DNA from 2 places in the Proteus vulgaris genome. Region 2 is predicted to be linked to the other one. Evidence: predicted binding sites of a transcription regulator. Region 2 holds the regulator's gene; the other holds the start of a gene.
What was found. The regulator Fur, encoded in region 2, represses iron uptake genes when iron is present. The targets are predictions, from matches to a motif close to ATAATAATGAGAACNACTATCAA.
Positions count from the first base shown of each region.

Region 1: a site for Fur is predicted at 1,773-1,795, ahead of LW139_RS03295 (TonB-dependent siderophore receptor). Genes of this name have one in related genera too.

Region 1 covers NZ_CP090064.1:685,246-691,119, forward strand. Annotated here, with positions in the region: gene LW139_RS03285 (ABC transporter ATP-binding protein) at 1-47, shown strand, start outside; gene LW139_RS03290 (ATP-binding cassette domain-containing protein) at 37-1,677, shown strand; gene LW139_RS03295 (TonB-dependent siderophore receptor) at 1,810-4,002, shown strand; gene LW139_RS03300 (hypothetical protein) at 4,002-4,256, shown strand; gene LW139_RS03305 (PepSY-associated TM helix domain-containing protein) at 4,253-5,659, shown strand; gene LW139_RS03310 (RhtX/FptX family siderophore transporter) at 5,672-5,874, shown strand, end outside.
Region 2 covers NZ_CP090064.1:1,150,262-1,156,135, reverse strand. Annotated here, with positions in the region: gene ybfF (esterase) at 1-638, shown strand, start outside; gene ybfE (LexA regulated protein) at 842-1,150, shown strand; gene fldA (flavodoxin FldA) at 1,422-1,949, shown strand; gene fur (ferric iron uptake transcriptional regulator) at 2,139-2,585, shown strand; gene LW139_RS05475 (DUF817 domain-containing protein) at 2,664-3,503, opposite strand; gene chiP (chitoporin ChiP) at 3,986-5,380, opposite strand.

The DNA of each region.
Region 1 (5,874 bases), 470 kb from region 2:
GCTATAGTGATTTTGTTCAGAAACAAGGAGAGCAAAATGAAGACTAATCCCTTTGTTTCATTACTCTTATCTTTAAAATTTCCCCTTAGTTTTATGGTTTTTAGTGCCATTTTAGAAGGGTTATGTGGTTTATTATTATTGCCTATTATTATCTATTGGGATCAGGATGCTAGCCTATATTTATGGATATTGGCAGGATTAACATTCGTTACTCTGGTTTTTCAGTATATTGCAACATTAAAAGGTTTTCTGGCAGGTACAACGGTGATGAGGATCTTAGTTCAAGCGTTGATCCGCCATTTACCGCGTAGTTTAACACCACCGCCTCAAGCACAAACGTTATGCTCAGGTGCTGCAATGAGTGCAATGAGCATTCCTGCTCATTTACTGGCTCCTGTTATCAGTGTTGTAGTGACACCATTAACTGTAATTATTGGCCTTTTATTTTATAACGCCACTTTTGCTTTTATTTTTATCGTGGCTGCATTATTACTTGTTGTAGTGATGCGGATCAGTGCCAAAGGGCTGTATAGACAAGAAGTGGCACTGCAAACAGCAGAGGCTGTGGCGGCTAAAACATTGGCTGATTTTGCACAACATCAGGCATTATTGCGAAAAAGTGGACAAAATACGCTGTTCTCGCAGCAGTTACAGCAAGATTTATTGGCACAACATCACCAACAAGTGCAGTTATTACAAAGAAGTTTACCCTATCATCTGATTTTCTCTTTCTGTATTCAGGTTATTTTTATTGCCGTTTTAGTTATTGGTGCAATGAATGTTGATGCTAATACTCTTACTTTAACGCAGTGGTTGGCGGTCGTAGTATTAATTGCTCGTTTTATTGAACCGTTATTTCAGCTTTCTCATATTGATCAGGCATTAAGACAGAGTAAACAATCACTTACTTTAATAAAAAATGCGTTGGATGCTCCCACATTACAAAGTCCAAAACAAAGTGATATTCCTAAAAGCAATGACATTCGTTGTGAAAAACTGGATGTGAATAATAGTTTAGGTACGCCGATCCTTTCTAACATAACAGCGCTATGTCCCGATAAAAAAATGACGGCAATTGTCGGCAGTTCTGGTGCAGGTAAAACAACATTACTACGTGTTTTAGCGCGTCTTATTGATGCAGATAAAGGACAAGTTTTTTATGGAGATAAAAAAGTTAATGATTTATCTGAGAGTGTATTAGCGCGAACAAGACAAATCGTATTTCAGCATAACCAATTAATTAGAGGCTCATTGCGTTGGTCATTATTACAAGATGAGAACTCAACTGTCAGCGATAATGATATTTTACATCTACTTAATGGATTGAATTTATCGGTGACTCAAACTGATTTAGATGAAGATGTGGGCGATCAGGGAGATCGTTATTCTGGTGGACAAAAACAGCGACTATGTTTAGCGCGTTCATTATTAGCCGATCCTAAGATCTTATTTTTAGATGAACCTACGGCAAGCCTTGATACAGTCAGTCGTGAAAAAGTGGCTCTTTATCTTGAAAACCTAACATCCACTCGAGTCGTGATCACCCATGATCCGGATATTGCTAAACGAGCGGATCATGTCATTGTGCTTGATGATGGAAAAGTCATTGAAGAAGGTTCTCCTGATGCATTGTTGTTATCTTCAACATGGTTCTCACGTTTTTGTGGATCATATTGAGTTTTTCGATCTTCATTAGTTGTTGAGTAATATCGATTGGCAATCGAAAGAGATAATTTGGCAATCGAAAATACCCTAATCCCAAAATTGATAGAGTGATAACCATTATCATTTGAATATTTTGGGATAGGTATGGTTTACATTTCTTCTTTAGCTGACTTAGATAAAACACAGAAATTATCACCAGTATTAAATCAACGTACACAAAATAAATTGGCATTAACACAATGCGCTATTTTGTGTTCTACCGCTTTATTTTCACTTTCTGCTATCGCAAATACAGCAACAGAAAATAATAAAGCAGTCGATGTTTTGGTGGTAACGGAAAGCACGGCACAACATCGCGATAGCCTTGCTCCCGGCGTTAGTACATTAAGTAAAATGGCGCTTAAGCCCAGAGAGATCCCACAAACTGTCTCTGTGATAGACAGAGAGCAAATAGAAACTCAAAACCTAAATACCCTTGATGAAGTAATGACTCGTGCTAATGGGGTTACTAGCGCACCTTTTGTTTTATTAACAACGGCTTATTACGCTCGTGGCTTTCAAATTAACTCTTTTGAGCTTGATGGTGTTCCTGCTTTAATGGGAAATATGGCAAGTTCGCCACAAGATATGGCTGTTTATGAACGTGTTGAGATCTTAAAAGGCTCTAACGGATTAATGCATGGAATGGGAAATCCTGCGGCAACCATCAATATGGTACGTAAACACGCACCTTTAGACGATCAACTAAAAGCAACATTTACGGCTGGAAGTTGGAACCGTTATCGCGGTGAAGTCGATGTGGGCGGGCGTTTAAATCAAGAAGGCAGTGTGCGCGGTCGAGTCGTAATGGCGTGGGAAGATAAAGATTTTTTCTATGATATCTCAGATCAAAAGACTCGCTTGATTTATGCCACAGTGGATGCGGACTTAACGGCTAACACACTATTACGTACAGGTATTCAATATCAAACAATAGACTCCATCACCAATATGGCAGGTGTGCCAATGGGAAAAGATGGTAGCGATTTGCACCTTTCTCGTAAAACCTATTTAGATGCTGACTGGGATAAATTCAAATGGGATACCACTCGTTTATTTACCGGAATTGAACATCAAATTAATGATGATTGGCTGTTTAAAATCAACGGCGATTATCAATATGCTAAAGCACGTTTATTGTATGCAGGGGCATGGGGAAATATTGATCCTGAAACTGGTGATGGAGCCATGCTAATGGGAGGGGCATACAAGTTCCATAACTATCAAACCAGTCTTGATACCAATGTCACAGGAAAAATTAATGGTTGGGGCTTACAACATGACGTGATAGTGGGAATGAGTTACTCAAAGGCCAGTGAAGAACAGCACACTGGTCAATTTAAAGATCCTCTCAATGTACCTGTGAATATTTATCGCTGGGATCCTCACAGTGTACCGAAACCACAAATAACGGGCTATTCCTCTCAAGGTGCGACAAAAACGGAACAAACTGGCATCTATGGAATGGGGCGGATCAAACTTATTGAGCCAGTAACATTGATTGCAGGGGCGAGAGCGAGCTGGTGGGAAGTGACAAAACCCCAAGCTAAGTTTACTGAAAATGGAAAAATCACCCCTTATGGTGGTTTGATTTGGGACTTTGCACCTCAATGGTCATGGTACAGCAGTTATTCTACGGTTTATCAACCACAAACAGGGAAAACTTGGAGTGGTGAAATGTTGAAACCAGTGGAAGGACAAACCGTTGAAACCGGGATCAAAGGCGCTTTGATGAATGGTGGACTTAACGTCTCCGCCGCTGTTTTCCGTATTGATATGAAAAATAATCCACAAGAAGATCCGGCCCATCCTGGAGGGGGATTTAATACCTATCTTATTAGTGGCGGCAAAGTTGTTAGTCAAGGTTTTGATATTGAAGGAATGGGGTACTTATCGCCATTTTGGGATCTCTCTGTCGGTTATACCTATACCGATACGGAATATAAAGAAGACACACTGAATAAAGGTAATAGCTTTAACTCATTAGTTCCTCGCCACATGGTAAGAGTGTGGACAAATTATCAGTTACCTTGGGATGCGCGTAAGTGGAGTGTGGGCGGTGGTATTCAAGCGCAAAGTGAATATAGCAAAACAAACGGTGAAGTTACGTTACGTCAAGGTGGCTATGCGGTATTTAATTCGCGTTTAGGTTACCAAATTAATGAACATTGGTCTGCGGCATTAAATATTAATAACGTCTTTGATAAACGTTATTACTCAAGCCTTTTCTCACCTCAATGGAATAACCGTTATGGCGAACCTCGTAACGTTATGTTGAATATCAAGGCTGATTTCTAATGCAAAAGGCATTGCTGATCAGTTGTGCAGTTTTAGGCAGCGTAATAGGAAGTATTACGCTGTCACTACTGATAGCAACATTTTATCCCAGCACTGATCCTCTTAATTGCCTGTATGCAGCCGTCTTTTTACCTGTTATCTGTTTATGTGGATTGCTCTGTTTTAGCTTATTCTCACTGAATGGAAAACAGGTATTTTGGCGAGCATGGAGCTGGTGGCCATTACCTTTAATATTGTTGGAATTTATTCTATGAAAGCAATATTAAAGCGCCAATTTTTACAACTTCATCGCCAAGTAGGTTCTTTATTTGGCATTCTATTATTTATTATTCTATTGACGGGAACATGGTCACTAGCGCATGAAAATTTAAATATATGGGTTCAATTTAAGCCTTTAAATAAAGAATTATTACCATTAGATCAGTTATTAGCCAAAGGTGAATACTTCTTAGGTGAAAATGGCTTTAATAGTGTGAAATTACCCTCTATAGATTATCCAATTATCACTTTTTGCCAAGGAATGGGCGATTGTTCACTGCAATTAAATGCACAAACGGGTGAAGGAATTACAGTAAGAGACGTTATCTCTCCTATTGTTAATTTACATAAAAATCTATTTATGGGGTTTTCTGGACGATTATTTATTAGCTTATTTGGTTTTGTTTTTGCGCTATTACTAATAACTGGCATTGTTATTCATCACCGTAAAGCCTATCAATTATTTCGACTCCGTTTTAATCAAGGGCGTAGGCTGTTTTTCTTTGATTTACATAATGTCATTGGATTATGGAGTTATCCGTGGCTCGTAATGTTTGCATTAACGGGGGCATTATCAGGATTAGGGGCATTCGGTACATTAATGCTCGCAAAATATGTGGAGCCAGAAGCACCAGCACAAGTCATGATGAAATTAATGGGACAATCAACACCCGTTTCATCTGAGTTTATTGCATCTTCTCCTAGCTCATTGTTAATTCAACTTTCACAAGAAAAAGCAGACTTTATTCCTGAAACTATTAATTGGAAAAATAGAGGTAATGCTGAACAGCAAATTACGGTGAGTGGTATTAATTTATATTTACCCAGCACCGCTAATTTTGAGCAGTTATTTTTTTCTGGCTTAGATAATCATTGGATTGCGGAAAAGAGTGCTGTGTCTCAGCAATTTTGGACGCGTGCTTTTATTGCCATTCAACCTTTGCATTATGGCCAATATTTATGGACAGGTTCAGCAAACTTTAGTTTATCGGTACTTCATTGCCTAATGGGAATGATGGCCTGTGTATTAACCTTTAGTGGATTAATAATTTGGGTATTAAAAAAGCCCATTAATATCAGTTCCCGTTTAGTGTTAGGAAGTTGTTCTGGTTTAATTTTTGCCAGTATATGTTTACTTCCTATCGCTATTTTCTCCGCGTTATCACCGATACTGCCTTTTTTTAGTGTTTGGTTGATAACGCTTCTTTTTTATTTGTTTTATCCGCAAGTGATCAAACTTACTTTTCTTATTTTAACCATAAGTAGTGTGGTTTTATTTATCAGTGTCTTTAGTCACTTATTTATAACTCATGCTGCTTTGTGGTGGGTAAGTTGTGCCTTGTTGATCAGTGCCGTTTTCTATTTTTTGATGGGTCTTTTTCTACTTAAAAGACAGTAATTGGAGTCTGTTATGCAAGAATTATTAAAACATCGGCAATTAGTGGTAACGCTAGGTTTACTTTATTTAGCACAAGGTATTCCGATGGGAATTGCGATGGATGCATTGCCTACATTATTACGCCAAGAAGGTTCAGCTTTAAGTGCAATCGCATTTATTCCATTAGTCGGATTGCCATGGGTATTAAAATTTTTATGGGCGCCAGTGGTTGATAA
Region 2 (5,874 bases):
CCGTGATCCAAATTGACGTGCGTAATCATGGACATTCTCCTCATAGCGAAAGTATGAACTATCAAGATATGGCACAAGATGTACTTACATTACTTGATAGTTTACATATCTCAAAAGCCATCATTATTGGGCACTCCATGGGGGGAAAAATAGCAATGGCAATGACGGCATTAGCACCAGAGCGAATTGCTCGCATTGTCGTAATAGATATGTCACCTGTAGCTTACAATGTCCGTCGCCACGATAACATTTTTGCGGCACTCGAAGCCGTCAGTAAAGCTCAAGTTACACGACGTCAAGATGCAGTAGAAATTATGAGTCCCTTTATTAAAGAAGAGGGAGTTATTCAGTTTTTACTTAAATCATTTAAAAGTGGTGAATGGCTATTTAATTTATCTGCAATCAAAAATGCTTATTCAGACATTATTGGTTGGAAAGAAGTTCCTGCTTGGAATTATCCGGTGCTATTTATTCGCGGTGGTTTATCACCTTATATATTAGATGAATACCGTAATGATATTGCACGCCAATTTCCGCAAGCTAGCGCTTTTGTCGTAGCAAATACTGGACACTGGGTACATTCAGAAAAGCCTAGCACTGTTATTAACGCTATTCGTCGTTTTTTATCCAAAGCTTAATTTATTGCCTAAAGTGACGCCATTAAGAAAGTAATAATTTAGCTGAATGTATAATTATTGTACTTAATCACGCAATCTGTCGATAAAAAGACCAAATGACAATAGGTTAAACTCAGGAAGCAGTGGCAGGACGCCACTATGTGGGGTATTATTGGGCGTTTCGCAATTTAGTCATTGGTATACGCCCTTTCACAGCAAAATTTATGGCAAAAGAACAAACTGATCGCACCACACTGGATTTGTTCGCAGATGAACGCAGACCTGGGCGACCTAAAACAAACCCGCTTTCTCGGGATGAACAGCTTAGAATTAATAAACGCAACCAATTAAGACGAGACAGAGTCAATGGTTTACGTCGAGTTGAGTTGAAATTAAATGAGGACGCTGTGAATGCACTTAATGAGTTGGCGACTGCAAGAAATGTTAGCCGTAGCGAGCTTATTGAAGAAATATTACTAGAACAATTGGCGCAAAATCACGCCTTGAAAATACATCAAAATGAGAATAGCTAGCAGCTAAACCACACAAATTCGACAGAATTACACTGCTATTTTCGTCAAAATACGTTTTTTAGTTTTCTATTATGAAAACAAGATGTTTATTTTTCACTAGTAATTGTTCAAACACAGACAAATATACTCTAACTATTTTGAAGTGTGGCTAGGTGGTAAGTAAAGGCGTTACTGGTACATACAAAGTATGTAATTAGTACGAATTAACGTAGCCAACAACGCAACAATTTGAAGTATAACGAATATAGAATAAAAGAGGTTATCTCACTTTATGGCAATCATAGGTATATTCTTCGGCAGTGATACCGGCAACACTGAAAATATTGCCAAAATGCTTCAAGAAAGACTGGGGGCTGATAATGCCGAAGTTCATGATATCGCAAAATCCAGTAAAGAAGATATCGAAGCATTTGATATTCTGTTACTAGGTATTCCTACTTGGTATTATGGTGAAGCACAATGCGATTGGGATGACTTTTTCCCAACACTAGAAGATATTAATTTTGACGGTAAGCTGGTTGCACTGTTCGGTTGTGGCGACCAAGAGGACTATGCAGAATACTTCTGTGATGCAATGGGCACAATCCGCGATATTATTGAACCTCGTGGTGCTGTCATTGTGGGTCACTGGCCAACAGAAGGTTACCATTTTGAAGCCTCTAAAGGGCTTGCAGATGATAATCACTTTATCGGCCTTGCGATTGACGAAGACCGTCAACCAGAATTAACCGAAGAGCGTGTTGATGCTTGGGTTGCTCAAATCAAAGAAGAAATGAGCCTAGATGAAATTCTGGGATAAATAAATACTCAATATTGAGAATGATAATTATTCAATGGTGTGCTAAGATAGTGTGATAGGTAGGGGTGTTTATTTTTAAATATCATGCCTATAATCAATAAGGTTATTTATTCACCCGAGTGTTAATGAATCAACCCTATTAGTGAGCACAAAAATTAAATTCACCATTAGCAACAGGATTAAATCCGCATGACCGACAATAATAAAGCGTTAAAAAATGCTGGGTTAAAAGTTACACTTCCTCGCTTAAAGATCTTGGAAGTGCTCCAGGATCCTGAGTGCCATCATGTCAGTGCTGAAGATCTCTATAAAAAACTCATCGATATCGGTGAAGAGATTGGTCTGGCAACCGTGTATCGCGTCTTAAACCAATTTGACGATGCTGGTATTGTTACCCGACATAATTTTGAAGGTGGTAAATCAGTATTTGAATTAACTCAACAACACCATCACGATCATTTAATTTGTCTTGATTGTGGTAAAGTTATCGAGTTTACAGATGATGCGATTGAAGTGCGCCAAAGAAACATCGCTGAACGTCATGGTATCAAGCTTTCCAATCATAGCCTTTATTTATATGGCCACTGTGCTGAAGGCAATTGTAAAGAAGATAGCCACGCACATGATGAGAAATAATTCATTCTGGATAATCTCTCAGTAAAAAAAAGGAACTGTCTACAGTTCCTTTTTATTGCCTAAAATCCGAGGATAACTCTACTTAGCCACACTGATACTGTGTTTAATATGTTTTAAATGAACCACGATAGTAAATGTAACAATGACTAACAGTGACCAAGAGCCCCATTTTCCTGCATGTACAGCAGACCAAGCACCAATTTGGTTAGGATATTGCCATACGCCAAAAAATGTACCGAAATTCTCAGCAAGCCAAATAAAGAAACCTATCAGAACAAAAGCCAATAATAGTGGCATTTTTCGCTCTGTATCATAAGGCGTAAAATAAACCACACTACGGGCATAAAGACCTAAAATAAAGGCAGTTAAATACCAGCGATAATCACCGATAAAGTGATGAGAAAAGAAATTAATATAGATAGCGAGCGCAACCAAAGTTGCCATCCAATAAGGTGGATAATGTTCAATTCGTACTTTTAAAAAACGCCATGCTTGAATTAAATAACTTCCTACCGCGGAATACATAAACCCTGTAAATAAAGGGACTTCCCACAATTTAGTGTAAGCAAAATCAGGGTATTTCCACGATCCAATTGCCGCTGATGTTTTAAATAATTCCATCACAAAACCAACAATGTGGAAAAAACAGATCGCTTTTAATTCATCCCATGTTTCGAGTTTTCCCCATACCATCCATAATTGGAAAGCAATAGCGAGAATAAGTAAAACGTCATAACGAGGTATCCCTAATATTCCTTTACTTGGTGTTACAAATAAAATAAAAAAGAAAAATCCCGCAAATAAACAAGAACGCGCTTCTTTCACACCAAAAAAAAGAAATTCAACAATAAATCGTTTTATACCTTTAAAAGGCTTCAATGGTGGTTCTAATAAAAAATCATCCAATCGCTTTAACATGCTTCTTCCTGAAAACGTGCATTATTAAATAGTATTCAATGCAGAATAATAAATTAAGGAGAGATAAAATGAATGAGAAGAAATTTGCCATAGAATGAAAAAACGCACAAGGATGAAAAGGACGAAAAAGAAAGGATTTAAAAATAAAGGTATTTACCCCCCACTACGATACCCACTCTGACTGCCTTTTAGGGTAAATACCTTACGCAAATTTTGCGAAATAACTGAAGCTCAAGAGATAAACATAACCCACTCACATTTATCTCAGACGACATAACATGACATGACGACTTTACTTCTACTTTTTACTACTGCTGACAACTTCACTTTATTAACGAGGCTAATTTTTGAGAATAATATTTATTCTTTTTAATTTATCCCTACTCTTTCTATTAGTTATTTTTACTTATCGTAATCGTATTTAGCTTTTTATTTTTATTCAGGATAAAGTGCAATTAATACACTTTATCCTCACTCTGATATTAGAAAATAGTAAATGGCATAATTACGTTAAATTTAACGTCTTTTTCATCTTGGAAGATATTACCAAAACCACCTTCATAACTTGGGATATCGGAATGGTTATCATAACGGGTATAATGAAGCTTAAAGAGTGTCCCTTTAGCGCGACCTTCTTGAACCGTATACATAATATCCGCATTCCACGCACTTTCTCTGATGCGCTGACCTTGATCATAAATGGCTTTACCACTTGGTTTAGCATCCCATGCATAAACATAAGAAGTACCTACCGCCCAGCCAGATAGATCCCAATTTTTCAGGTCGTACATTACACCCGCATAAAGTGCTTTTTCACCGTTGGCGTTAAAGTCAGAACGACCATCCCACCACACATCAAGACGACCATTTGATGTCGCCCAACCCGGAGTCATACGTTGTAAGAAATAACCTTGATTACCTTCAGCTTTAACCCATGTTCCTTCTACTTTGAAGTCAAATACATTGTAGGTATAACCAAAAGTCAGTGCTTGTAACCATGCCAGCCCATCATAAACATCATTAACGCCACCACCGGTCACTTTATCTTTAGCACCGTAGAATTGGTAAGACGTTCTTAATGCATTGTCAGCAATTGGGAAATCATAAGAAACTTTACCAAAATACTGATCGATATAACCATCAGCCTGACCAAATGCAGCTTCTAACACAAGGCTGTTTTTAAAATCATATTTGGCGCCGAAAGAGTGAAGATAGCTGATATTCGTTTCTAGATCAGCTTTACGGAAGTTATACATATTCCGATACCATGGTGCTTTGTATTCATCTGTCCACATATAGGAGAAAGATAATTCACCACTTTTATCGAAATCGAAGACTGCACCAGCTTCAGCACCGCGGTAAGTTCCTGGTAAGAAGCTCCAATGTGGACGCAATAAACTTTGGCCTTTAGGTTGAATATACCCACCTTGTGCCCAGAAGTTGCCTAATTTGAATTTCGCAGCTGCTTTATAAACGCTCATACCACTGCGATCGCCAGTCCATTTTTCATCCCAGCGACTTTTTGCATCACTAAAACCGATTTCATTAGGTGCAGCAGGGCCACTATTATTCAATTCAGCCGCACCAAAGGCAGCTAAATCAATACCAATAAAATCACCTAGGTAACCTGATGAGAAGTCTAGATTAGCGTTGAAAGTAGAATGGTGTAGGTTGGCTTTGTATTTACCGTAATCAGGACTATTTGGTGTTAACTCTTTTCTATCACGGTCACGTTGCCAATAAAAAAGACCACCTGTTAAGGTTGAGTCATCAATAAATCCTTCAGCATGAGACATTTTTGCAGGTAGTGCAGTTACAAGCAATGCGCCCATAACGGCAAGTGCCACCCTGCCTGGTTTAGCATGTTGCATAACCATAGCATTGTTTCCTCTTTGACTTTGACTAAAAAAGAAATAAGCACAATGCCTATTTCCAAATATAAAACCCCAAGTGGGGAAAAAACCTAAATTAGGTTAGAAACAGCATATTTTTCGCGACGCGAATTATCAACCAAAAAAAAAGAATTTTTATCAAAATATGACCAAGGGCACATAACTAAATGATCGTTTCATTTTCTTGCTTTTATAAGCTCTCATTAAAAATAAACATAACAAATTGATTTAATTTAATTTTTTAGACTAATCTTTAAACGATATTAGATTTCGTTTTTATTAAAAGGAATAATAAGTAGTGCTTATAAATAATCTTTTTTAACGTTGTAAAATATGTGCTTTAAATCACACTTTTCTTACTACAGTCTTATTGAATGAAATGTTATGAAAAAACGGAAGAATAAAGTGATAACAAGTTAATTATTTCAAATGAAATAAATAAAAAGTTATCGTTTGGAATGAAAAACTTGAGATTAATT